3 regions of the Mesorhizobium sp. M6A.T.Cr.TU.014.01.1.1 genome follow, and region 3 is predicted to be linked to each of the others. Evidence: riboswitches for the same ligand, from Rfam matches in the RefSeq annotation. Region 3 holds a riboswitch; each other region holds the start of a gene.
The links. A riboswitch is a leader RNA that binds a small molecule or an ion and turns the genes downstream of it on or off. The one in region 3 is predicted to bind cobalamin.
Positions count from the first base shown of each region.

Region 1: another riboswitch for cobalamin. It lies ahead of EN885_RS23005 (ABC transporter ATP-binding protein); the one in region 3 lies ahead of EN885_RS14360 (aromatic ring-hydroxylating dioxygenase subunit alpha).
Region 2: another riboswitch for cobalamin. It lies ahead of EN885_RS23340 (DUF1636 family protein); the one in region 3 lies ahead of EN885_RS14360 (aromatic ring-hydroxylating dioxygenase subunit alpha).

Region 1 is NZ_RZPG01000022.1:209-3,480, reverse strand. Features, by position in the region: gene EN885_RS23010 (ABC transporter substrate-binding protein) at 1-812, opposite strand, end outside; gene EN885_RS23005 (ABC transporter ATP-binding protein) at 809-1,627, opposite strand; cobalamin riboswitch at 1,719-1,923, opposite strand; gene EN885_RS23000 (AraC family transcriptional regulator) at 2,202-3,035, shown strand.
Region 2 is NZ_RZPG01000022.1:69,253-72,524, reverse strand. Features, by position in the region: gene EN885_RS23345 (winged helix-turn-helix domain-containing protein) at 1-1,098, shown strand, start outside; cobalamin riboswitch at 1,128-1,332, shown strand; gene EN885_RS23340 (DUF1636 family protein) at 1,370-1,804, shown strand; gene cobW (cobalamin biosynthesis protein CobW) at 1,801-2,838, shown strand; partial or broken gene EN885_RS23330 (cobaltochelatase subunit CobN) at 2,857-3,272, shown strand, end outside.
Region 3 is NZ_RZPG01000011.1:26,138-29,409, forward strand. Features, by position in the region: gene EN885_RS14355 (hybrid-cluster NAD(P)-dependent oxidoreductase) at 1-546, opposite strand, end outside; gene EN885_RS14360 (aromatic ring-hydroxylating dioxygenase subunit alpha) at 571-1,818, opposite strand; cobalamin riboswitch at 2,032-2,234, opposite strand; gene EN885_RS14365 (DUF680 domain-containing protein) at 2,743-2,946, shown strand; gene EN885_RS14370 (DUF680 domain-containing protein) at 3,074-3,272, shown strand, end outside.

The DNA.
Region 1 (3,272 bases), on a different contig from region 3:
TGAACTTTGAGGAAATCGAGCAGTTTCCTGTAGCCGCCACCGTCCTGGTAATCGAGCAGGATCAGGAACTGCGGATTGCGGGAGGCGACCGTTTCCCAATCCGTATTGCCCCAGCTCGTCTGCATGTCGGCCATGATGTTGTCGCCGCCGGCAGCGGCGATCATGGCGCTGGGGATCGCGAACTTGCCTGATGTGAAGGGTTTGTCTTCGCCGGAGTCGTAAAGAAATACGCGCGTTCCCTTGTGGTCGCCAACCTTCGCCGTGATATCGGCGAGTTGCGCTTTCCAGTCCGAAACAAGTTTTTTCGCCTCGGCTTCCTTGTCGAAAATCCTGCCCAGCTTTTCGATGTCGTCGTAGAGCAGGTCCATTGAGGCGGCGGGGCGGTTGTTGTCGAGATGGACGCAGCTTTCCGTCAGCACCAGCGTCTTGATACCGTGCGGGACCAGCGTATCGGGCGTCACCTCGCCGCCCGGCTTCATGCCGTAGTACCAGCCGGCGAAGAAGAAATCGGGCTCGACGGCGACGAGGTTTTCAATTGTCGGATACTTTGGCGCGAGTTCCGGGATCGAGCCCTGCTCGGCCTTGAATTCCGGACCGACCTTGTACCATCCGGTGATGCCGGTCAGGCCGACGATCGACGGTTGCAGCCCCAGCGCGAAGGCCATCTCGGCCATGTTCATATCCTGGATGACGGCGCGCTTCGGCGCGGCGTCGAACGTCAGCGGCGTGCCGCAGCTGTCAACAGTTACCGGAAAAGCAAAGGCGGTCACCGGGAAAGCGAGGGAGGCGAAAGACAATGCGAGGCGTTTCACGAATATTGCTCCTTGGTCAAATCGGAATGTGAAGAGGCACGGTTCGGAACGTCGAATACCGTGAGTTCGCGGTCTTCGGTGGGATGGCGCAGCCGAAGCACGTCGACGCCGAAAATCTGGCGGATCAACTGCTTGGTCAGCGCCTCGCGCGGACCGGCGAGTGCCTGCAGGCGGGCCTCGTTCATCACCGCGACCCTGGTGGCAAATGGTGTGACCAGCGACAGATCATGAAGCACCGCCACGACGGTCATGCCAAACTGCGATACGAGTTCGAGAAGCTCGCTGCGGGCGCGCGGATCGAGATGATTGGTCGGTTCATCGAGGAACAGGATCTTAGGCTCCTGGGCGATGGCGCGTGCCAGCTGGGCGCGTTGCCGCTCGCCACCGGACAGCGAGCCGATCGTGCGGCCGAGCAGCGGCAGCAGGCCGGTTCTGCGAAGCGCTTCGACGACGATGTCGCGTTGCTCGCTCCTCCGTCGCAAGCCGGCATGCGGGACGCGGCCAAGCTCGACGTAGTCGATCACGGCAAGCCGCGGATCAGGCTGATCGGTCTGGCCGACGACAGCCATGTGCAGCGCCCGCTCGGCGGCCGAAAACGTCTCCAGCCGGCGTCCGGAAAATCTCACATCTCCCGCGCTTGGCCGCAGGGTGCCGCATAGCATGCGCAACAGCGTCGTCTTGCCGGCGCCGTTGGGACCGATGATTGCGAGGCGATCGCCCGCCGCCACCGAAAGGCTGACCGCGCTGACCAGGCATTGGCCATTCGCCGTCGCGCTCAGCTCACGCGCTTCAAGAAGAGGCTGGGAGGCGTCCAACTTACCGTCACTTTCTCAATGGCGACGGAAGGAAGCTGGACGGACCGGCCGACAAGACCGATGCCCACGTCTCCTCCCGGCACACCCCGTCCGGTCAACTCATGCTGATGGCAGGTCTCCTGGCTCGCGGGTCTTTGCGCCATCCTGCCTTCCCAGCCTTGCCGGCCAGTGGCATTTCGGATTTTGCTCGCCGCTTACAGTTGCGGGGGCAGCCACGGCCTCGATCCGAAGATCTCACCGTGTTCCCTTTTCACCCCTTGCCTTTCGACTCGGGGACCATCACTCAGCCACCCTAGTTTTCCGCCAATCACAGCGCAATAAATTTCCAGGGTTGGAACAGCCGATGGAGCAAAGGGTCTTATCAGTAGGGGCCATATGAATCTCGTTATGTAATAACGTTACTATGTAAAAGACGTTGCTTGCTCCTGTCAAGCTCTTTCGACCGACGCCTTCGACTTGCCGGCCGCCGTTGCTCGCGATTTGCGCAGTGCGCAATTTCGATCAAACTGCCTCCACCAGGAAACGGCACGATGACCTGCCGACGCGAAGACCCGAGACCATAGCAAGGAGCCATATGAACCCGACCGAGAAAGCGCTGTGGTTCGTCGAAAGCCATCTGCCGGAAGCGATCTCTCTCGAAGATGTCGCCAACAGCAGCGGTGTTTCGCGCTTTCACGTGACGCGGGCCTTTGGGGCTGCGACCGGCCGTTCGGTGATGGGCTACATGCGTTCGCGCCGGCTGACCGAAGCGGCGCGCAAGCTCGCCGCCGGCGCACCCGACATTCTCTCGCTCGCGCTCGACACCGGCTACGCTTCGCATGAGGCCTTCACCCGTGCCTTCCGCGACCAATTCGGCACCACGCCGGAACTGGTGCGCGCGCAAGGCTCGCTCGACAATCTCGCTCTCGTGGAGCCGATCCTGATGAACCAGTCTTTCCTCACCGATCTCGACCCGCCGCGTTTTGAGACCAGCCGGCCGTTTCTCATCGCCGGTCTCGGCGAACGCTACAGCTGCGAAACCAGCGCCGGCATCCCGATGCAATGGCAGCGGTTCGGCCCGTATATCGGCAATATTCCAGGCGAGATCGGCGACGTCGCCTATGGCGTCTGCGTCAACGGCGACGACACCGGCAATTTCGACTACATCGCCGGCGTCGAGGTGTCCGATTTTTCGGACCTGCCGAGGGAGTTTTCGCGCGTGCGCGTGCCGGCGCAGAAATACGCCGTGTTCGCCCATCGTGACCACATCTCGACCATCCGCCGCACGGTCAACACGATCTGGAACAAATGGCTGCCGGCCTCCGGGCACGAGATCGCCGATGTGCCCGAATTCGAGCGCTACGGCCCCGAATTCGATCCACGCAGCGGCAATGGCGGGCTGGAAATCTGGATACCGGTGAAGGGGTGAAGCGCGGCCAGCCAAGGGCAATTGCTTCAGACAAATGATGCTTCCAGCTTGTGTTGGAGATCATTGTCGAGGCGCGCTCCGCCCGGTTTTTGCCTTCTCCCCTTGTGGGAGAAGGTGTCGCCGAAGGCGACGGATGAGGGGTGCTCCAGCCTGGCGCCGATGGCGTTCCGTCCAGCACCCCTCAACCGTCTCGGCGCTGCGCGCCGATCCACCTTCTCCCACAAGGAGGGCTTTGCA
Region 2 (3,272 bases), on a different contig from region 3:
GCCCGCGTCCTTGCCCGCACCGGCCTGCTGCAGATCGATTCCGTCAGCGCAGTGGTGCGTGCCCACTATATGCCGCTCTATTCGCGGCTTGGCCCCTACCCGCTTGCGCTGCTCGACAACGCCGCCGTGACGCGCAAGCGCACGGTCTTCGAATACTGGGCGCATGAAGCCTCTTTTCTACCGGTCGAAACCTATCCGCTGATGCGCTGGCGCATGGAACGGGCCGAGCGCGGCGAGGAAATGTATAATGGGCTGGCCAAGTGGGGGCGCGAACGCACCACTTACATTGAAGACATTTATCGCGAGGTTGTATCGCGCGGCCCGCTCGCCGCGTCGGCTCTCGAAGGCCAAAAGGGAAACGGCGGTTGGTGGGGCTGGAGCGACGCCAAGCACGCTTTTGAATGGCTGTTCTGGGCCGGCCGCATCACCACGGCATCACGTCGTGGCTTCGAGCGGCTTTATGATCTGCCGGAACGGGTGCTGCCGCCGGCAATACTCAGCTTGCCGGTGCCCTCCCCTGAGGATGCGCATCGCGAATTGCTGCGCATTTCCGCCCGCGCCCACGGCGTCGCGACAGCGGGAGACCTGCGCGACTATTTTCGTCTCTCTCCCGCCGACATCAAGGGCCGCATCGAGGAACTGGTCGAGGCAGGTGATCTTTTGCCGGTTCGCGTCGAAGGTTGGGACAAGCCTGCCTATCTGCACAAGGACGCCCGTTTTCCGCGCCGGATCGAGGCGCGCGCCCTGCTCGCGCCGTTCGATCCTGTCGTCTTCGAGCGCTCCCGAACGGAAAGACTGTTCGACTTCCGCTATCGCATCGAGATCTATACCCCTGCCGAAAAGCGCCAGTACGGTTACTATGTGCTGCCGTTCCTGCTCGGCGAAAGGATCGTGGCGCGCATCGACCTCAAGGCCGACCGTCCCGCCGGCGTGCTGCGCGTCCATGCCGCCTATGCCGAGCCCGGCGCCCCGCCGCAAACCGCTGCTAAGCTTTTCGAGGAATTGAAGCTGATGCAGGGCTGGCTCGGCCTGGAACGCATCGAGGTGACGCCGGCCGGCGATCTGGGGCCCGTGCTCGCCAACATTGCCGCCTCGTAGACGTGCGTTGACACGACTGCCTCCACAAGCCTAAATCCGGTCCAGACGGTCTCCTCTCGGCAAAGGGAGGAGCCAAGAGGGAATGCGGTGCGAAATTCCGATTTCAAATCCGCGGCTGTCCCCGCAACTGTAAGCGACGAGCCAAGGCCGAAAACCACTGGGACGGTCCCGGGAAGGCGGCACCAAGGCGATGACCCGCGAGCCAGGAGACCTGCCGTCTAGGACATAAGAATCCGATCGCCTGGCGGGTTTTCCGGGCAAGGAGCCTGATTTGGAACGCGACAGCAGTTTTTCGGCTGAGACAGCGGGCGTATTGTCCGGCGATTGTGATGCCTTGGCCGGCGTTACCGTGATCATCTGCGCCTCCTGCCGCAATGAGACCGGCTCCGATGGCCATCCCCGCGCCGGCGAACTGCTTGCTGAAGACACGCGCCGCGCCGCTTCAGGCGAAAATATCCGCATCCGCACCGTCGAATGCCTCGGCAACTGCAAGCGCCGGCTGAGCGCCGCGATCCTGCGCGACGGCTGCTGGAGCTATGTCTTCGGCGACCTGACCGCGACAAGCGGCGCCGATCTCGTCGCTGGCGCAAAGCTCTTCGCCACCTCGACCGACGGCCTCATTCCATGGCGCGGCCGCCCCGATTGCCTGAAGCGCGGCCTCGTCGCCCGCGTCCCTCCCCTCGACCTTTTGAAGGACCAGATATGACCGCTTCCGTCTCCCGCGTGCCCTGCACCGTCGTCACCGGCTTCCTCGGCGCCGGCAAGACGACGCTGATCCGCCATCTGCTCGAAAACGCCGGGGGCAAGCGGCTGGCCATCATAGTCAACGAGTTCGGCGACATCGGCATCGACGGCGAGATCCTCAAAGGCTGCGGCATCGACACCTGCCCCGAGGAAAACATCGTCGAGCTGGCCAATGGCTGCATCTGCTGCACCGTCGCCGATGATTTCGTCCCGGCGCTCGATCAGATCCTGTCGCTGACGCCGAGGGTCGACCATATCCTGATCGAAACCTCCGGCCTCGCTCTGCCCAAGCCGCTGGTCCAGGCCTTCCAGTGGCCGACGGTCAAGAGCCGGGTGACGGTCGACGGCGTCATCGCCGTCGTCGACGGACCGGCGCTGGCTGATGGCCGCGTTGCCAACGACATGTACGCCCTGCAGGCGCAGCGCGCGCAGGACGAGACGCTCGACCACGACGATCCGGTCGAGGAGGTGTTCGAGGACCAGCTGGCTTGCGCCGACCTGATCATATTGTCGAAGAGCGACCTGATGGACGCCGCCGGCTCGGCCCGCGCCAATGCCATCATCGGCGAGCACACCGCGCGCGCCGTCAAGATCGTGCCGACCTCGCAGGGCAAGGTCGATCCGTCTGTGCTGCTCGGCCTCGGCCTTGCCGTCGAGGACGACATCGAGAACCGCAAGACCCACCACGACGACGAGCTTGACCACGAGCACGACGATTTCGACTCGTTCGTCATCGACATTCCGTCGATCGCCAATCCCGATGAGCTGGCTTTGCGCGTCGCCACCGCGGCGGAGGAAGAAAACGTGCTGCGCGTGAAAGGGTTTGTCGAGGTTGGCGGCAAGCCGATGCGGCTGTTGCTGCAGGCCGTCGGTCCGCGCGTCAATCACTATTACGACCGCGCCTGGACCGCCGACGACGACCGCCGCTCGCGCCTCGTCGTCATCGGCCTGAAAGGGCTGAACCGCCCGGCAATCGAGCGTATCCTCGCCGGCTGACCTCAGGCACGAGCCGCGATGCACATCCTCACCACAACATCCGCCTCGCTCGACGATCTCGCCGAGCCTGTCGATCTCAGGCAGACGCCTGCGGATATCGTGGCGCTGTCCTTCACCGACAGCGATCTGGCCGGCTTGGCGGCGGCGTGGAAGGCGGACGCGGATCGCCTGCCGTCGATGCGGCTGGCGGCTCTACGCGATCTGCGCCATCCGATGTCCGTCGATCTCTGGGTCGACAGCGTCGCCCGCCACGCGAAGGTTATTTTGGTTCGCATCCTCGGTGGCTACGACTGGTGGCGCTATGGCTGCGACCAGCTCGCCTCGACCGCCCGCGCGCGTGGCATAAAACTGGCGCTGCTGCCCGGCGAATGCCGCGACGAGGATCTGCGGCTAATCGAATGCTCGACGCTGCCGCGCGACGAATTGGACGGGCT
Region 3 (3,272 bases):
CGGCATGCGGCTGCCCAGCAGCTCGAGCTCCTTGCGGAAGATGATCTCCTCGGGCTTTCGCGCGCAGTTGACGAAGCCGACATCGGTCCATGGCGCGCAGTCGTTCAGCCAGCGCAACATCGACATCATCGGCGTCACTCCGGAGCCGGCCGAAATGAACAGATACTTGGCCGCGGGATGGCTATGCAGCGAAAAGTCGCCCGTCGGCCCATAGGCTTTTACATGAACGCCGGGCTTCAGATTGTCGAACATCCAGCGCGTGCCTAGACTGCCGGCCTGCGCCTTCGCCGTCACAGTGATCGAGAACGGGCGCGACGGCGAGGACGACAGCGTATAGGTCCGCATCAGCGGGCCGTCGATGGTCGGCAATTCCAACGTCACGAACTGGCCCGGTCTGTAGCGGAACCAGGTCTGGTTGTCGGAGCGGAAGGTGAAGGTCTTCACGTCAGGCGCCTCGTCGCTGACGCCGATCACCTCCAGCACCTGGAGCCTGTCGTTCCAGGGCGCCATCTCGTCGAGATGGCGGTAGAGCCCGAGGTCCGTCATTGCGTTCATCTCTTCACGTTTCTCTCAGGCGACGCTGCGCAATGCCGGCCGGCCGTCCTCGGCTAGGCGCGGCCCGATGAAGGAGGCGTACCATTCGACGAACTGGATGACGCCGCCCTCATGCAGTTCCGAATAAGGGCCGGGCTCATAGGCCGGCGACAGGATGCCGAAGGCGTTTTCCTCGACGATGCGGCGGTCCTGGTCGTTGGTCTCGGTCCATACATGGGTGAGTTCGGCAAGGTCGTAGTCGACGCCTTCGACCGCGTCCTTATGGACGAGCCATTTGGTTGTCACGGCGGTTTCCGTGGCGCTGATCGGCAACACGCGGAAGGTGACCGCATGATCGCCGAGGATGTGGTTCCAGGTCGTCGGATAGTGATAGAGCAGCAGCGAGCCGACACGGTCGGTCGAAACGCTGTCGGAAAGGTTCTTCTTCACGGCGCGTGTTCCCGTCATCGTATAGCTGACAGCGTCGCGCAGCAGCGGTGCGCGGGTGGCGCGGTATTGCCCGGCCGGATCGATGCGGAACTTGCTCGGCAGGCCCGCCGCCTCGCATTTCGCCCAGTGCGCCAGCATCTCAGGATCGCTGTCGGCGCCCTGCACGCCGGTCACGGTCGGCGCTTCCGGGAATGTCTTGCACAGTTCCGGATGATTGCCGGCGCAATGATAGCACTCGCGGTTGTTCTCCCAGACGAGCTTCCAATTGCCCTTCTCGACGATGGTCGATTCGAAGGCGACCTTTGCCTCGCGCAGCCGGTGCGGCAGCAGGTAAGGCTCGATCATGGCGCGCATCGGCGCGAAATCGGCGGGCTCCTTGGCCAGGCAGATGAAGATGTAGCCGCCGACACTTTCGCAAGCCACCGGCTTGAGGCCGAACTGGCTCTTGTCGAAGCCGTCCGCCATCTGGCGGGCGAACAAGAGCCGGCCGTCTAGCTCGTAGGTCCACTGGTGATAGGGGCAGACGAGCTTTGCCGCCGTGCCCTTGTCGGCGTTGCAGACGCGGCTGCCGCGATGCCGGCAGGAATTGTGGAAGGCATTGATCTTGCCTTGCTGGTCGCGGACCAGCACGACCGGATAGTCGCCGATCTGGGCGGTGATGTAGCTGCCCGGCTTCGGCAACTCGCAATCGTGGCCGATGAACAGCCAATCGCGATACCAGATCAGCTCCATGTCGAGCTTGAAGAAATCGGGATCGGTGTAGAAGGGCTGCTCGAGCGAATAGCCTTGCCTGCGGCCGTGCAAGAGCCTCAGCATGTCGTTGCGCGAATCCATGTCCTGTCCTCATAGCCGTCGCATCGGCCCGAAATCGGAATCGATTTCGGAAAGCACGATGCGCAATTCAAAGTCTTGGAGCGTACTTTATGCGTCCAGATGGACGCATGTCGCTCCAAAGACTGAACTGGTGGTGATTGAGGAGGGATCGCTTGCACGCCGGCGACAGGCCAGACATGCATCATCCACCTCTTGACCGCCCACCGCGATCAGTCGAGTCTAGACACCTCGGGCTGGTTTCCGGGCTCTGGAGTGTCCTTGCGGACAGTCGCGACACCTTCCCAGGCTTGTGGCCCAGTGGTCTCCCGTTGCGACTTGAACTCCACCACCGTTGCGGGGGCAGCGCCGGGATTTGACCGGCTTCCCAATTCTCCGCTTCGTCGTCACCAAGCGGCACCTGAGATGGCGTCATCTAATCATGACGGCCAGCTGGCTGTCGGCATGAAAGCGACATCGTATCCATGCGGCGCGACACGGCCCGCGAAACGTGCAGGTTGGTAATTGCAGGGCTGAAACCCATTTTTTCGGCCGCCATTGTCGGCCGCCGTGACATCGAATTCCGACCCGCGGCGGAGGCAAAGAAGGTTAACAGTTTCCAAAAGTGACTATTAGCCGCTTCTAAAATCGAACCGAACGGTTCGTTTCTGTTGACAATGCGTGCATGACGCTGTGAACGCAAGTCCGCCAATCCGTCAAATCGTCAAATGGCGACTTTGGCATAAACCTTTGAAAATAAAAGATAAAGCAGCGCCTGTAGAAGCGTCTGGTACAATTTCAAGGTGTAGATTCTTGGTCCACACGGAACAACTTCGTGATTGGAATCTGCGGGATGGCCTTCCCACATCGGGGCTGTCCGAACGACGCGAATTCCTTCCAAGACACGCCGCTAGCCGGACGGAAAACTAAGATACTGGAGTACCAAAAATGAAAAAGATTGCTCTTACTGCCGTCGCCGTTCTGGCCATCACCGGCAGCGCCTTTGCCGGCAGCGACCATTATGGGTCCAACGGCGCCAACCAGCCGACCGCTGCGGTCGACAGCTCGTACACGGCTTCCATTCAGAAGCCGGCTCACGCTGAAAAGCCCGCCGTCCAGGGCGCCGACCGCAACCTTTTCGGCAACAACTAACAGCTGAGCCCAGACCATGATCCCGAAAAGTGGAAACCGGTTTTCGGAAAAGATCATGGTCAAACAAGAAGACAGAGCGGCGGCAGGTCCGCCGCTGGGGATCTTTAGAAATTCAGGAGTATTGGAAATGAAGAAGATTGTTCTTGCCACCGCCGCCATTCTGGCCATCTCCGGCAGCGCTTTTGCCGGTAGCGACAACTATGGATCGAACGGCGCCAACCAGCCGGCCGCTGCGGCCGACAACTCATACACGGCTTCGGTTCAGAATTCCGCTTCGGCGCAGAATCCGGTTCCGGCCGACGAGAAACCTGTCCACGGCAGCGACC